DNA from 3 places in the uncultured Zhongshania sp. genome. Region 1 is predicted to be linked to each of the others. Evidence: predicted binding sites of a transcription regulator. Region 1 holds the regulator's gene; each other region holds the start of a gene.
The links. The regulator sigma-54, encoded in region 1, starts transcription at its own class of promoters, with help from an activator protein. The targets are predictions, from matches to a motif close to TGGCACANNNNTTGCNNT.
Positions count from the first base shown of each region.

Region 2: a site for sigma-54 is predicted at 2,056-2,073, ahead of glnA (glutamate--ammonia ligase). Genes of this name have one in related genera too.
Region 3: a site for sigma-54 is predicted at 1,828-1,845, ahead of AAC007_RS05105 (NarK family nitrate/nitrite MFS transporter). Genes of this name have one in related genera too.

Region 1 is NZ_CAXBHN010000004.1:62,896-66,179, reverse strand. Features, by position in the region: gene rapZ (RNase adapter RapZ) at 1-225, opposite strand, end outside; gene AAC007_RS05815 (PTS sugar transporter subunit IIA) at 227-676, opposite strand; gene raiA (ribosome-associated translation inhibitor RaiA) at 715-1,002, opposite strand; gene AAC007_RS05805 (RNA polymerase factor sigma-54) at 1,217-2,707, opposite strand; gene lptB (LPS export ABC transporter ATP-binding protein) at 2,850-3,284, opposite strand, start outside.
Region 2 is NZ_CAXBHN010000030.1:13,258-16,541, reverse strand. Features, by position in the region: gene AAC007_RS16280 (DUF4124 domain-containing protein) at 1-163, opposite strand, end outside; gene glnA (glutamate--ammonia ligase) at 538-1,944, opposite strand; gene thiI (tRNA uracil 4-sulfurtransferase ThiI) at 2,273-3,284, shown strand, end outside.
Region 3 is NZ_CAXBHN010000003.1:128,117-131,400, forward strand. Features, by position in the region: gene AAC007_RS05100 (bifunctional protein-serine/threonine kinase/phosphatase) at 1-278, opposite strand, end outside; gene AAC007_RS05105 (NarK family nitrate/nitrite MFS transporter) at 315-1,787, opposite strand; gene nirB (nitrite reductase large subunit NirB) at 2,208-3,284, shown strand, end outside.

The DNA.
Region 1 (3,284 bases):
GCACAGTGATTTAAATCGAGCTAATTCATCCTGAGAGTTGCGAGCATCGATGCAGACAGCGACTTGCTTGTGGACTTTCAGCGGGCTTTGCGAAAGCTCGCGAACCAGTGCGGGAAGCAGTGACACCGGTAAATTGTCGATAGCATAAAAGCCTTCGTCTTCTAATTGGTGGAGGGCCGTACTTTTCCCGGAGCCCGATCGACCGCTTAGAATGATGAGTTCCATTTTAGCTTGCTATCGCGCGCTTGAATAAGGCTTCGGTGTTCTCGGCGCTGCGCAACTTACTGCGGTAATCGGCTTCATTGAACGCGGTCGCTAGTGCGCCAAGTACTTTTAAATGCTCGTCGTGGGCCTCGGCGGGCACAATAAGCGCGAATATAAGATCGACGGGCTCGTCATCGACGGCCTCAAAATCAATGGCCTGTTCTAATTTGAGCAACATGCCGGTGATTTGAGTGCAGCGGCTGCTGCGGCAGTGTGGAATGGCGACACCGTGGCCTAAGCCTGTACTGCCTAGGCGTTCGCGGGCGAGTAACTCATTAAATAACTCGTCCGCATCAAACTCTGTGTTATCTGCTGCAATACCGGCAGCGATATATTCAAGTAAGCGTTTTTTACTGGTAACGGGCGCACCGTATTCGGTGCGCCCTTCTGTGAGTATTGAGTCAAGTGTCATGATAATTACGTGGTTAACTTCAGTGAGTATCGCGGGTCTTAGCGACCCAGCGATTTTTCTTTGTGTTTGATTAATTGGCGATCAAGTTTGTCGGTCAGGCTGTCAATTGCAGCATACATATCCTCTGATTCACAAGTAGCAAATAGGTCTGCACCTGCAACGTGTACTGTTGCCTCGGCCTTTTGAACGAGTTTTTCTACCGTCAGAGTGACATCGGTATTGGTGATATTGTCAAAGTGTCGCTGCAGTTTTGTGAGTTTATTGTTTACATAATCGCGGAGGGCGGGGGTAACGTCTACGTGATGACCACTTACAGTAATCTGCATATATTGCTCCTTCATCGCTAAAAAATGCTGGCGCCTCGCGGCGAGTTGCAACGTGCGGCGATCGTTAGATCACCACATTGTGAGATCTATGCACGAATTTCTTTTTGCCCGCTGGCTGCGGCATAAAGGGCAGTTAATTGGATATGGATTAATATCCTCATGTTTGCACTTTTCCTCGCCAGAGAACAAAATTCCGGCTCGTGTATGGCTCTCTTTAAACTAGTCGTTTCCGCTCATTAGAGGGCGGAATGACCAGTGATTCTCTGTATTTTGCAATGGTTCGCCGCGCAACTTGAATACCTTGTTCGGCGAGTAAGTCTGTGATTTTACTGTCGCTTAAAGGTTTGCGAGGGTTTTCCGCCGCAACCAATTTTTTGATCAGTGCCCGTATTGCTGTGCTCGAGCATTCGCCGCCAGTATCTGTAGATACATGACTTGAAAAGAAGAACTTTAGTTCAAAAATTCCGCGTGGCGTGTGCATGTATTTTTGGGTGGTGACCCGCGAAATAGTGGATTCATGCATGCCGACCGCCTCGGCAATATCGTGTAAAACCAGAGGCTTCATGGCTTCTTCGCCATATTCCAGGAAGCCGCGTTGGTACTCGACGATTTTTGTAGCTACTTTCATCAGGGTTTCATTGCGACTGATTAAGCTTTTAATGAACCACCGTGCTTCTTGGAGATTGTCGCGGATATAGTCATTGTCACTGGCATTGCTACTCTGCCGAGCCATTGATGCATACTGGGCATTGATTTGAATTTTTGGCGCAATATCGGGGTTTAGCTCTACCAACCAGCGTCCCTCTTTCTTGCTTACGAACACATCGGGAATAACGTACTCGGTGTCATCACTGCCTATCGCGTTGCCGGGAGTCGGATCTAGTGACTGAATAAGCTTTAGGATATCGCGTAGCTGATCTTCTTTTAAACGGCAGCGACGCATAATTTGATTGTAGTCGCGATTGCCGAGTTGAGCCATATATTGGCTTACGACTAAACACGCCTCATCGACGTAGGGCGTGTTGCGTGGCATTTGTTTGAGTTGAATCAACAGGCATTCTTGTAGATCTCGACCACCTACGCCTGGTGGGTCGAATTGTTGGATGAGGTGTAATACCGCATTTACTTCTTCTATCTCTATCGCGTCGTTGTCAAAGCCTTCTACAAGCTCTTCTGGATTGACGGTAAGTCTGCCTTTTTCATCGATGGCATCGATGATGGCGTCGGCGATCATTTGGTCTATATCGGACAGGCGGCTTAAGTTGAGTTGCCAGCGCAAATGATCTTGCAGGGAATCTGAGCTCGAGTGTCGATAGTCGTTGTTGTAGTCACTATCCTCACCAGAGGAGCTACTGCCGGAACCGCTACCGCTGGTTTGAAATACGTCGTCCCACTGGCTGTCCACCGGAAGATCTTCTGGAATATCACTGCGTTCAGCCCATTCGGTGTCGGCTTCAGGCTGAGGCGTTTCTATTTCATTGTCACCCGCTTTTTCGGGCTTTTTGGGTTCGGCTGAGGTGGGTTCGGTGTTGACCTCAATATCGCCGTCGTCGTCGCTGATTTCTAGCAGGGGGTTGGAGTCGAGAGCGGATTGGATTTCTTGTTGGAGGTCTAGAGTAGACAACTGTAATAAACGAATCGCCTGCTGCAGCTGGGGTGTCATTGTCAGGCTTTGGCCGACTTTTAGCTGTAGCGATTGTTTCATAGGCTATGGTTTCTACAACATGATTTAAGTGGTAACGCGAACGGTGTTTTGTTCTACCGGCAATTAAATGCCTCAATGTCAGTGTAGTCGTGACACCGATTCCCTGCAATACCTGTGCCGATTCATTTGTAAGGAACATTACTTACAATGTAAATTTGTCACCTAGGTAAATATCGCGAACGATCTGGTTGTTTAGCACCGTTTCGGCGTTGCCTTCAGCGACGATGCGGCCCTCTCCCACAATGTAGGCTTTATCGCAAATGTCTAAGGTTTCACGGACGTTGTGGTCGGTGATTAATACCCCAATCCCCCGTGCCTGCAGGTGTCTAACAATATTTTGAATGTCGTTAACGGAGATAGGATCGACGCCAGCAAAAGGCTCATCCAGTAAAATAAAGCTGGGTTCGGTGGCGAGTGCGCGAGCAATTTCTACCCGTCGACGCTCGCCGCCAGATAGCGCCATACCCTGGGATTTGCGGATATGCGTAATGTGGAACTCCTGCAGGAGTGCCTCAAGCTTATCTTTGCGCTGACTGCGATTTAGATCGCGTCTGGTTTCCAAAATGGCCATGATGTT
Region 2 (3,284 bases), on a different contig from region 1:
CGGGCGTCGTATTTAAGGTGGGGAGTGTCACGGTTTCGCTATTTTTGGGCGCTTTATCGGAAAACACCGTTCGTCCATTTTCGTCAGTGTAGCGATAAATTTCCGCATTTAAAGGCTGGCCGAGCAGCGCAAATAGGCAGCTTAAGATGACTGGTACGCGCATGATGGCTCCTTATGGTTACGCTGAGTCTAATAATGTCGCGAGAATGGCTAGTACTCCTTCAGCATGATATTGACGGGTACAGCGCCAAGCAGGCCGTTCCCTGCAAGACGCACTGGCGCAGGCGTAGTGGGCCTACGTCAAGCCAGTGCAACGCCGCAGGGGGCGGCCTGCTTGGCGCCCTGCGGGTCAGCCCTACGGCGGTCCATTGCTTCGTTATTTCCTCTCACCATAGGCCCACTATGCTTTCGAGAAAACGCCTCGCACTGAACCGCCGTAGGACTGACTGTACCCGTCAATATCATGTTGAAGGAGTACTAGGCTACAAGCATAAAAAAACCCGCCAGAGGCGGGTTCTTTTAAAGCGCTATCACGTATTACACGCTGTAGTACATGTCGAACTCAACAGGGTGAGTTGTCATGGCTAGGCGCTCAACTTCTTGGGCTTTAAGTGCAATGTAGGCGTCGATAGTATCGTCGTCGAAAACACCGCCAGCGGTGAGGAAAGAGCGGTCTGCGTCTAGTGCTTGCAGTGCTTGATCCAGGCTAGAGGCAACGGTTGGGATTGCCGCTGCTTCTTCTGCTGGAAGATCGTAAAGATCTTTATCAGCAGCATCGCCAGGGTGAATCTTGTTTTTGATGCCGTCCAGGCCAGCCATCAGCATGACCGCAAACGCGAGGTAAGGGTTGGCAGATGGATCTGGGAAGCGAACTTCTACGCGACGTGCTTTCGGATTTGGAACAAATGGAATGCGGATTGATGCAGAGCGGTTGCGCGCTGAGTAAGCCAGCATAACAGGTGCTTCAAAGCCTGGAACCAAGCGCTTATACGAGTTGGTAGAGGCGTTGGTGAACGCGTTGATAGCACGAGCGTGCTTGATGATACCGCCGATGTAGAACAGCGCAGTTTCAGACAGGCCGCCGTAGACGTCGCCAGCAAACAAGTTAACGCCATCTTTGCTTAAAGACATGTGAACGTGCATGCCGCTGCCGTTGTCGCCAACGATTGGCTTGGGCATGAAGGTTGCGGTTTTGCCGTAGGCGTGAGCCACATTGTGTACGCAGTACTTAAGAATTTGAACTTCGTCTGCTTTCTTAACGCAGGTGTTGGGGCCAACGCCGATTTCACACTGACCAGCGGTACCTACTTCGTGGTGATGTACTTCAATAGTAAGACCCATGTCCGTCATGGCGTTACACATTGCGCCACGCAGGTCGTGTAGGCTGTCGACTGGTGGAACGGGGAAATAACCACCTTTAACGCCTGGGCGGTGACCGGTATTGCCTTCTTCAAAGTTGTCGCCAGACTTCCACGCCGCTTCGTCAGAAGCAATCGCGTAGCTAGCGCCTTCCATTGATACTTTCCATTTAACGTCGTCGAAAATAAAGAATTCTGGCTCTGGACCAAATAGGGCGTTGTCGGCGATACCACTAGCCCGCATAAAGTCTTCAGCGCGCTGTGCGATAGAGCGTGGGTCGCGGTTGTAGCCCAACATAGTAGAGGGTTCTACGATGTTGCAGCGGATGATAATAGTTGATTCTTCAGTAAACGGATCTAAAACAGACGCTGAGTCATCTGGCATAAGAATCATGTCTGATTCGTTAATGCCTTTCCAGCCAGCGATCGATGAACCGTCAAACATTTTGCCGTCTTCAAAGAAACCGGCGTCAACATCGGTAGCCGGAATGGTGACGTGCTGCTCTTTGCCTTTTGTGTCGGTGAAGCGCATGTCTGCCCATTTCACGTCGTTATCGGCGATTAACTTCAGAGTGTTCTCTGACATTATGTACGTCCTCCAGAATAGAGAGTCTGTTAAAGGTTCGGCTAGGCCGAGTTAATGATGATTATATTCGCAACGTATTGTGCCGCATAGCGGAGCAATCTGTGAACCGTAAAAGCAATATATATGCCGTTTAATTGTGCTTGCTGTTTGGGCGCAGAGATCGTCGGTTGTTGGTGGTGATTAAAGATTGTGCGTAGCCACTAAAAATGTGCTTTATTTTGGTGCCTCATGGGAATTTATGTGCCATTTCGGTGCGCGTAGTTGGTTGGGCTGCATGGCGACCTAGGGAAGGCTATAATAGCCGCCCATTTATTTATGCGACCCTGTAATGAAATTTATCGTCAAGCTGTTTCCCGAGATCATTATCAAAAGTAAGCCTGTGCGTAAGAAATTTACTCAGCAGTTGCGAGATAATCTTCGGAAATTACTTTTGCCACTCGATCCTGGCTTGATCATTGTTCGCGATTGGGATCGTATCACTATCGAAACACATGCCACTGACTTGGATGTGCTGGAGGGTTTTGCAACGGTATTGTGCAATACCCCCGGAATTGCTCATGTTATCGAGGTCGCTGAGTACCCGCTAATTGATGTGCACGATATTTTTGAGAAAACCCGCGATGCCATTGGCGATAGCTTGCGGGGTAAGCGTTTTGTAGTTCGTTGCAAGCGCGTGGGGCAGCACGATTTTAACTCCAGTGAAATTGAGCGCTATGTCGGTGGTGGCTTGAATCAGCACGTCGAGTCCGCCGGCGTCGATTTGCATAATCCCGATGTAACCGTGCGTATCGAAGTGCGCAATGAGACTGTCTATATCGTTAATCGGCGCTTAGAGGGTTTAGGCGGCTATCCCTTGGGTACGGTTGACGCGGTGATGTCACTTATCTCTGGCGGCTTTGACTCCACGGTCTCAAGCTACATGATGATGAAGCGGGGAATGCGAACGCACTTCTGTTTTTTCAATTTAGGTGGTCGTGAGCACGAGGTGGGCGTGAAAGAGGTTGCCCTGTATTTGTGGCTTAAATATGGTGCGTCTCATCGGGTGAAGTTTGTCAGCGTCCCTTTCGAGGAGGTGGTTGGCGAAATCCTTAAAAATGTCGAAAACTCGCAAATGGGCGTTATTCTCAAGCGCATGATGCTGCGTGCGGCCTCCAACGTTGCAGCGCAGCTAGAAGTGCCTGCCTTGGTAACAGGTGAAGCCGTTTCGCAGGTTTCTAGCCAGACCTTGCAGAACTTATCTGTGATTGATCAAGTTACCGATACCCTCGTACTTAGGCCGTTGATTGCGATGGATAAACTCGACATTATTAAGGTGGCCGCGCAAATCGGTACCGAAGAGT
Region 3 (3,284 bases), on a different contig from region 1:
CGATTTAACGCATTTAGTATTTGCTGCGCAGACCGCTTAACAGACCACGAATCAGGAGTAGAATAATAGTCGCTTAAAAAGCTTGTCACACAGGTTTCCGCGGCCTCTTTACCGGCCTCCGCCGCAGACACACCGTCGGCAATAACTGCGACGGCGCCCTTGGTCGTAAGCTGATCATCAACCGGCATACGAATGCCAAGGCTATCTTCATTCACAGCTTTTTGCCCAGCACTGCTGTGCTGGGCAATGGACAATTTTAAACCGCCATCGAAATGCATCGGAGGGATTCCAGAAACTAAAGCCTAGATCGCACTTTAGCTTACTTCGATCAGCGCAACACTACCGTCTTCATGTAACTCTGCAGTATGCCCCTGGGGCTCCTCGAGAAATTGCACCGCCACAAACACCACCGCCGCGCAGGCTGCGATAACCATAAAGAAGTTGGCATTACTCACAAACGACAACACCGTTAAGAAGATAACCGCGCCGACATTACCATAAGCACCTGTCATGCCTGCAATTTGACCGGTCATGCTGCGCTTGACTAACGGTACTATCGCAAACACCGCCCCCTCACCCGCCTGAACAAAGAAAGAACAGCACATGGTTGCGACCACGGCCAACCAAACAGACCAAGCCGACTCAATCTGACTCAACACCATATAGCCCACAGCCAAGCCAGCAACCAAAATAGACAATGATTTACGGCGTCCAAATTTATCAGACAAATAACCACCGCCGGGACGAGCCGCCAAATTCATAAAGGCAAAGCCAGACGCCAGCAAACCGGCCTCAACCGCGCTCAAGGTAAAGGTGTCCATAAAGAACAGCGGCAACATGGAGACAACCGCCAGCTCAGACCCAAAGGTCACAAAATACGCAACATTTAGAATGGCGACCTGCTTGAACTTGTACTGCTGCATAGGAGGGATTGCAACATTGTTTAAAACGTCGCTATTCACCCGCAGAATTTGGCTCACCTGAACGACAAACAATACTACCAACACAATATACAAAGCGATTGAGGCGAATTCGCTAAGCAACCCCAAATTAACCGGCGACAACTTCCAAGTCAGCACCGCCAAAGCCAAATACATTGGCACGCACATCGCGATATAAAATACTAAATCGCGTTTGCTACTCACCACCAAACCGCCAGATTTTTTGGGCTTAAAGTAAGTTGATCCCTTCGGGGTATTCCGGGCGCGCCAGTAGAAAAAGAAGCCATATAGAAACGCCAACACACCGGTCGTTGCTATCGCGTAACGCCAGCCATCATCTCCACCATAATATAGTGCGAGTGTTGGCAAACTCATTGCCGCTGCAGCAGAACCAAAGTTGCCCCAGCCGCCGTACACGCCTTCAGCCAAACCAACCTGACGGGCTGGGAACCACTCCCCCACCAAGCGGATCCCGATCACAAAACCAGCGCCGATAAAGCCCATCAGGAATCGCAGCATCGCGATCATTTCGTAGCTATTTGCCATTGCAAAAGCTACACAGACCACGCCGCCAGAAATAAGTAGGGCACTGAAAACAACACGGGGACCGAAGCGGTCCACCAACATGCCGACTATCACCCGCGCCGGTATTGTTAAAGCCACGTTCAAAATCATGAGTGCTTTAACCTGCTGAGTACTCAGATCAAAAGCTTCTTTAATAGCCGACAGCATCGGCGCAAAGTTAAACCACACAACAAAAGTCAGAAAGAACGCAAACCAACTTAGGTGCAGCAAGCGAATTTTATCTTGCTTGAGATCAAGCACATTTAAGGTTGAAGAAGACATCAACAGCTCCAGATAGGTCACAAAGGTATCTGCAGAGCCAACAGCAAGCCCTATGCCAAGCTATCTCAGGAAGCCGCCAAGCCAATCATAAGATATTGTTTTATATAACTTTATTTTTGTATTTAGAACAACGAACATTAAAAACGCACCAAAATAGACCCGAAATAAGGCTGTTCCGCCCCATCTTTTGCGCACCATTTAAACGCACAATGCCCCACCACGCCCCGATCATACAACCATCGGTCTAGAAAAACCGCCCCAACAAAGTGCAAAAATAAAATTAAATACTTATTAATCAATAGCTTAAATAACAACAAATACCGTGGCATATCTTTTGCTAACAACTCTACAGATTGTATAAACACCTAACACAGCGAAGGCTAAAGGCCGAAGCAAGCGCAAGTATTAAAGGAAGTAAAGATGACTGACAAACAACGTCTGCTTATTGTGGGTAACGGCCCTGTTGGGCACCAATTTATCGAATCCATTGTTGAGAGCGGTCAGTCCGATCAATTCGACATTACTGTCATCGGCGAAGAACCTCGCCCGGCATACGACCGAGTTCACCTAACAGCCTGGTTCGAAACCCGCGAAGCTGCCTCACTCAATATGGTGAAAGACGGGTTTTACGGCGACAACAACATCACCGCATTAAGCAATGAAAAAGTCACCGAGATTGATCGCGCTAATAAAATTGCCACCACCGACAAAGGCGAAAAATATGCCTACGACAAACTCATTTTATCCACCGGCTCCTTCCCCTTCGTACCGCCGGTACCGGGCCACGATCGTAAGAACTGCTTTGTATACCGCACCATCGAAGATTTAGAAGCGATTACTGCAGCGGCAAAAAATGCCAAGGTCGGCGCAGTAGTCGGCGGCGGCCTCTTGGGACTAGAAGCCGCTAAGGCCATAAAAGATCTAGGCCTTAAAACCCACGTTATAGAATTTGCACCGCGCTTGATGGCCGTACAGGTCGATGAAGGCGGCGGCGCTCTGCTGCGCAGAAAAATTGAAGACTTGGGTGTATCGGTTCACACCCAGAAAAACACCCAGCAAATTATTGATGGCGACGACTGCATCCATAAACTGCAATTTGCCGATGGCGCAGAGCTGGAAACCGATATCCTGGTTTTCTCAGCCGGTATTCGCCCACAAGATGCACTCGCCCGCCAAAGCGAACTCGACGTCGGCGAGCGCGGCGGCATCGTGATAAACGACAACTGCCAGACGTCTGATCCGGCAATCTATGCTATTGGCGAATGTGCTTTGTGGGGCGGTCGTATTTACGGCCTTATCGCGCCAGGTTGGGATATGGCACGGGCGGCCGCTGATCACGTCTTAGGCGGCAGCGAAAAAACCTTCACCGGCGCCGATATGAGCACCAAGCTCAAGTTAATGGGGGTCGATGTCGCCTCGATTGGCGATGCGCATGCCAGCACGCCCGGCGCCAAGTGCTATACCTTTATCGATGAAAAAGCCGAAGTGTATAAAAAG